DNA from 2 places in the Guyparkeria sp. TX1 genome. Region 2 is predicted to be linked to the other one. Evidence: predicted binding sites of a transcription regulator. Region 2 holds the regulator's gene; the other holds the start of a gene.

Region 1 (3,414 bases), 450 kb from region 2:
CCAGACCAGCTGCTCGTTGACGCGCTCGGTGACGTCCTCACCCACGCCTAGTGCCCGGGCGGCATCGCGCAGCGCCGAACGGCGCCGGTAGCGGATCACCGTGGCGGCCAGCGCGGCGCGATCGCGACCGTAACGGCGGTAGATGTACTGCATCACCTCCTCGCGACGGTGATGCTCGAAGTCGACGTCGATGTCGGGCGGTTCGGCCCGTTCCTTGGAGATAAAGCGCTCGAACAGCATCGAGGACTCGGCCGGATTGACCGCCGTGATACCGAGCGCGAAACACACCGCCGAGTTGGCCGCCGAACCGCGGCCCTGGCAGAGAATCCCGCGCGAGCGGGCAAAGTGCACGATGTCGTGCACGGTCAGGAAATACGGCTCGAAGGCCATCTCGTGGATGATCGTTAGCTCGCGCTCGATCTGGACAACCACGCGCTCGGGAATGCCCTCGGGCCAGCGCACGGCCGCGCCCTCGAAGGTCAGCCGGCGCAATTGCTCGCGCCCGGTCATGCCCGGCGGGATATCGTCCAGCGGGTACTCGTAGGACAGCTCGTTCAGGGAGAACCGGCACTGGGCAGCCAGTGCCACCGCCTCGGCCCGCCACTCGGCCGGAAACCGCTCGGCAAGCACCTCGACCGGGCGCAGGTGGCGCTCGGCATTCGACGGCAACCGGTCGGCCGCCTCCATCACGCTCAGGCGATGGCGCAGGGCCGTGACCACGTCGAGTAGTGGCTTTTCCTCGCGCTCGGCCATCAGCGTGTCGCCCAGGGCGGTGACGGGCAGCTCGAGGGCCGCCGCCAGCGCCCGTGCATGGGCCACCCGACGCCCGTCCAGCCCGTCGAGCCACGCCACCACGCCCAGCCAGGGGCGGATGCCACCGGCCAGCAGCCAGTCCGGCGAGGCCATGCCACCGGCCGGCACCTGCCAGATCACCCGCACGCCGCCGCCCATGTCCGCTATCAGGCCCTCCAGCACGTCCGCCCGTTCCAGCCGGTACTCGCCCTTGGCCGCCGCCCTCCGCCCGCGGGTGACGATCTGGCTGATCGCGGCATAGCCGGCCCGGCTCGCGGCGAGCAGTACCAGCTCGTCGCCCTCCTCGAGCACCAGCCGTGTACCGATGACCAACTGCGGACGCCCATCCTCCGGCAACGCCCGCCAGCCCTGCTGGGCCCGCACCACCCCGGCGAGCGAGCACTCGTCACACAGCGCGATGGCCGCATAACCGCGCTCGGCCGCCACCTCGACCAGCCGCTCGGGGTCGGGAGTGGCGGTCAGGAAGCTGAAATTGGAACGGGCGGAGAGCTCGGCATGGGCGTTCATGCCGATACTGTATATAAATACAGCTTACGATATCCAGTCACTGATCACGTCGATCTGTACCAAGCCGTATGACCGACTCGAATCATCGATCAGGATCCCCACCCCCGGCGCCAAAGACGGCAAGGCGGCTGGTCAGCCGGCATGGGCCACCAGGATGCGCAGGAAACCCTCGCCGTATTTCTCCAGCTTGTGCTCGCCCACCCCGGAGACTGCAGCCATCTCCTCGAGCTGGGTCGGTCGTATCTCGAGCATGTGCTTGAGCGTGGCATCGCTGAACACCATGTACGGCGGGATGCCCTGCTCCTCGGCCAGCCGCTTGCGATGGGCGCGCAGCGAATCCCAGAGCGGCTCGTCTTCCGTGGGGACCGGGGCGCTACCCGGCTTCGCCCCGCGCCTTCCGGCCTGGCGCTTTTTCTCCGGACGCAGGTGCAGACGCTCCTCGCCGCGCAGGACAGCCCGGGCACTCGGGTCGAGGTGCAGGCCACCGTGGCCTTCGGCATCGACGGCGATCAGACCGCGCGCGATCAACTGGCGGAACAGGCCCCGCCAGGCGGTGGCGGAAAGCTCCGTGCCGATACCGAAGGTGGATATCTGGTCGTGGCCGAAGCGACGCATCCGGTCGTCCGCCTCGCCACGCAGGACGGAAACCAGGTAATTGACGCCGAAACGCTGCCCGGTCCGGTGGATGCAGGACAGGGCCTTCTGCGCCGCCTCGGTGGCATCCCAGGTCTCCGGCGGCTCGAGGCAGTTGTCGCAATTGCCGCACGGCTCGGCCAGCGTCTCGCCGAAGTAGCCCAGCAGCGACTGCCGGCGGCAGCGGGTCTCCTCGGTCAGGCCGAGCATGGCGTCGAGCTTGGCGCGCTCGATGCGCTTGATGCGCTCGTCGGCCTCGGAGCCGGCCATCATCTGGCGCAGGGTGAGAACGTCCTGCAGGCCGTAGTCCATCCAGGCATCGGCCGGCTGGCCGTCGCGCCCCGCCCGGCCGGTCTCCTGGTAGTAGGCCTCGATGCTCTTGGGCAGATTGAGATGGGCGACAAAGCGCACGTCGGGCTTGTCGATGCCCATGCCGAAGGCGATGGTCGCGACCACGATCACGCCCTCCTCGGCGAGAAAGCGCTCCTGCACCTCGCGACGGTGCTCGGCCGACAGGCCCGCGTGATACGGCAAGGCGACCAGCCCCTGTGCCGTCAGCCAGTCGGCGGTCTGCTCAACCTTCTTTCGCGACAGGCAATAGACGATGCCCGCCTCGCCGGCATGTTCGTCGCGGATGAAGCGCAGCAGCCGGTCGCGGCTACCACCACTGCCCTGGCTGATCCGGTAGCGGATATTGGGTCGATCGAAGCCGGAAACGAACCGCCGCGCATTCGTGAGCCGCAGGCGATTGATGATCTCCTCACGGGTCGCCTCGTCGGCCGTAGCCGTCAGGGCGATGCGCGGCACGGTCGGGAAGTGGTCAGCCAGCTCGCCCAGACGGATATACTCGGGGCGGAAGTCGTGGCCCCACTGCGAGACGCAGTGCGCCTCGTCGATGGCGATCAGGTTCACCGGCAGGCTCGACAGTCGGTCGAGGGCCGCCGGGGTCATCAGTCGCTCCGGTGCCATGTAGAGCAGATCGAGCTCACCGGCGTGCAGTTGCCGGATCACCTCGCGGGACTCCTCGGCCGAGAGACTGGAATTGAGAAAGGCGGCAGCCACCCCCAGTTGGCGCAACGCGGCGACTTGGTCCTGCATCAGGGCAATCAGTGGCGAGACCACGATGGCCGTACCGGGGCTCGACAGCGCCGGCACCTGGTAACACAGCGACTTGCCGCCGCCAGTGGGCATCAGGACCAGGGCATCGCGGCCCGAGGTGACCGTCTCGATCACCTCGCCCTGCGGCGGGCGGAAGTCCTCGTAGCCGAAGACGCTGTTCAGGATTTCGCGGGGGGTTTTTGACATGGCGGGTATTGGGCCAGATTCGGCCTCGGAAGGAAACCGCACGCGGCCGAACACCCGCCTTCAAGACCGACGTCAGCGCTCGGGCAATGGACGAAGCGGCGCTGGTCCGCTAACGTGCCGTTTTTCATGACATTGTGACAGGCATATTCGACATGG
Region 2 (3,414 bases):
TGTCGCTCGTGATTGCCGGTTGCGCGACGCATCCGGTCACGGGACGCAGCCAGCTGATGATCATGCCCGAGGATCAGGCCAATCAGATGGCCTACCAGGCGTATTCCCAGATGGCGAGGAAGAAGCCGACGTTGTCGGCGTCCGACCCGGCCAGTCAGCGGGTGCAACGCATCACGCAGCGCATCGTGCCGCAGGCGATTCGTGTCTACCCGCAGGCGGCGGCATGGCAGTGGCAAAGCCTCGTGTTTCGTGATGACAGCATCAACGCGTTTGCGATGGCCGGCGGCAAGGTAGGCATCAACACCGGCATGCTCAACAAGCTTCGCCCCACCGATGATGAGTTGGCGCAGGTGATCGCCCATGAGATTGCCCACGCCTTGTCGGGGCACACTCGCGAGAAGATGTCGATGGCGATGACCCAGCAGATGGGGTTGTCGGTGGCCTCGGCCCTGGGTGGTCTGGATAGTCAGACGGCGGCGATGGCGCAACAGGTTGCCACCGTGGCCATCGACCTGCCGTTCAGTCGACGAATGGAACTCGAGGCCGATGAGGTAGGGCTGCTGCTGGCTGCGAGGGCCGGTTACGACCCGCGTGCGGCCGTGAGCCTGTGGCGCAAGATGCAGGCGAATGGCGGTGGTGGCGGCCCTGAGTGGCTGAGCACCCACCCGGACAGCGGCAATCGCATCCAGGCGCTTGAACGTGCCATACCGCGCGTGATGCCCGAGTATCGACAGGCGACCGGGCGCTAGCGCGAGCCGACCAGTTTCAAGGGGGTGGCGCCTGTTGTGCCGGGAGGCGTCGATTCGACGTTCCCGGCATCCAGTTCGAGATGCACCTCGCGGGGGTGAAACGGTTTGAGTCGTCGCACACTCAAACCTTGAGCACGCCGATGCACGGCCAGTTGTGCCCAGGCAGGGCTTGAGGGGGCGGTCATGGCGGTTCCTGATGCCATTTCGGCGCCGAGCGGGTAGGGCGTGACCAGGCATCCGCCGCCCGTTTCGGCGGCTAGCTTGAGCCGTCGGCGCAGGGCGAAACTCAGCGGGGGGAGCCAGGCGACGATCAGCGGATAGACGCCGGACTGGAGGACTTCCTCGGTCGCCCAACCCAGTTCACGCAGATTCCGCGGCTGGATGACGAGCAGGTTGTCGAGTTGCACCCCCTCCCGTTGCCAACGCTCGGCACAGGGGAGCGCCGGGGGGTTGATCAGCGCCACGCGCCCCGTTCGGGTTTGTCGATGCAGCCAAGGCATCAGCAGGGCCGTGGTGCCATGGCCCAGTGACGACTGGAACCAGTCCTGATGCGATTTCAGGGGTGTCGTGTCGAGTCGCTCACAAGGGCGCCGCCAGATCCCGCTGTTGGCCCGACCGGCATAAAGCTCTATCAACCCCTCGCTTGGCCAGCCACCGCCAAGCAATTCATCGAGTGCCGACCAGCCGCTGGGGCAGGGCGCGGCGCTCGACTCGGGCGGGCGGGTCTGCCGGCCACGCCAGATGTCATGCCGAGCCAGCAGCTCGGTGACGTCGTGCCCCCCGATGGCGTGTGCTGCCATGATGTGACGATCCTCCTGGTACGAGTGTACGAGTGGTCGTGCCTCCTGGCGCCTCGATGTTGTCGAGACACTAGGTGCGCGTCAGTCGAATGTCCGCAACACGCCGACCACACGGCCCTCGACGATCAATTCCTCGCGTCGCAGGTCGACCTCGATCGGTGTCATCTCGGTGTTCTCCGGGATCAACCAGACCTTCGCCCCGCGACGTCGATAGCGCTTGACGGTGACCTCGTCGGCCAGGCGGGCCACCACGATCTGGCCGTTGCTGACTTCCTCGGTGCGATGCACCGCGAGCAGGTCGCCATCCATGATCCCCGCATCGCGCATGCTCATGCCGCGTACGCGCAGCAGGTAATCGGCACGAGGGCGAAACAGGGACGGGTTGACCGGCACCTGGGATTCGACGTGTTCGGCCGCCAGGATCGGACTGCCCGCAGCGATCCGGCCGATCACGGCCAACTCGTCGCGGTGGGAGTCGTCCGGCAGGCGAATGCCCCTGGAGCGTCCTCCCATCAGCTCGATGGCCCCTTTTTTCGCCAGCGCCTTGAGATGGCTTTCCGCGGCATTGGGCGAGCGGAAACCGAGGGCGGCGTTTATCTCCGCCCGAGTCGGCGGCATGCCGGTCTCATGGATGGTGTCGCGGATGAACGCAAGGATTTCGGCCTGGCGGGACGTAAGGGGGCGCGATGTAGTCGATTCGGTCATGGTGATGGTCTTGGCGGAAGCATGAGCGAAGTATACTGTAAAAAATAACAGTATTCGTGCCCGGAGTCCGTTATGCCCATCGAGTCCACATCCCGGTCGCTACGACACGAACCCTACTGGCTGGCGCTGCGCTTCCCGGAGGCCTGGTTCGAATGTCGTTGCCCCGAAGAAGAGCGTCATGACCGTCCGCCCGCGGTGCTCCTGGATGGCAGCGGGCGCGGCAGCCGGGTGATGGCGATCAACCACGCGGCAGCCGGATTGGGTATCGAGATCGGCCAGAGCCTGGCTGGAGCACGCTCCCGTCACCGGGCGCATGCCTCGACGGACATTGTCCCGCTACGATGCTTGACCACCGACCACCGGGCCGTGGAAGAGTGGCTGGCCGAATGGGGCGAATGGGCACTGACATACACCTCGCGCGTCAGCCGCCCGCCACCGGTGCAACCCGGCGGAGAGAGCAGTGCGGGTCTGCTGCTGGAGATCGGTGGGAGCGCAGCTCTATTCGGCGGGCTCGAGACATTGGTTTCCCGGCTGCTCGAGGCATTGAAATCGTGGCACCTGGTGGTGCAGGCCGCGGGGGCCCCGCATCCGCGCGTTGCCTGGGCGTTGGCCGCAGCGGTGGATGACGAGGCCCCGAGGCTTTGCCACGCCCGAGAGCAACTGGCGGCCGTTAGCCAACTGCCTCTGGCGCTTGCCGATTGGCCGAGCAGCTGGATTGATCGCTTTGCTGAACTGGGGCTGCGGCGACTGGGCGAGGTGCGCCGCCTGCCGCGTGACGGCCTGGGAATGCGCACCGATCCATTACTGTTGGCCGATCTGGACCGTTTGTTCGCTGAACGGGACTGGCCGTTGGCCGATCTGGTGCCACCGGCCCGCTATGCCCGGGAGGTAAGCCTGTGGGATCCGGCCAGCCAGGTCGATCGCCTGTTGCTACTGGCCCGTGGGCCGCTGGTGGGACTGAGCGACTTCCTGCATCGTCGGCAACTCGCGGTGGCGGATTTCGTGGTGTGGCTCACCCACGAGGACAGGCCGTCGACCCGGTTGGAGGTGGCAACCGCCGAGCCCGGCCGGGACGAGCCCCTATGGCAAGAGCAATTGCGCCTGCGCCTGGAGTCGGCCGGGGGATTGGCGCCGGTGACCCGTCTGCGGGTGGAGGCCGA

The links. The regulator LexA, encoded in region 2, represses DNA repair genes until DNA is damaged. The targets are predictions, from matches to a motif close to TACTGTNNATATNNACAGTA.
Region 1: VWP12_RS10320 (error-prone DNA polymerase) is a predicted target of LexA. The motif match lies at 1,326-1,345, and genes of this name have one in related genera.

What each region holds. Positions count from the first base shown of each region.
Region 1 is NZ_CP144142.1:2,238,616-2,242,029, forward strand. It holds gene VWP12_RS10320 (error-prone DNA polymerase) at 1-1,320, opposite strand, end outside; gene recQ (DNA helicase RecQ) at 1,453-3,258, opposite strand; gene VWP12_RS10330 (inorganic phosphate transporter) at 3,411-3,414, shown strand, end outside.
Region 2 is NZ_CP144142.1:1,793,184-1,796,597, reverse strand. It holds gene VWP12_RS08390 (M48 family metallopeptidase) at 1-749, shown strand, start outside; gene VWP12_RS08385 (hypothetical protein) at 746-1,549, opposite strand; gene lexA (transcriptional repressor LexA) at 1,631-2,254, opposite strand; gene VWP12_RS08375 (Y-family DNA polymerase) at 2,327-3,414, shown strand, end outside.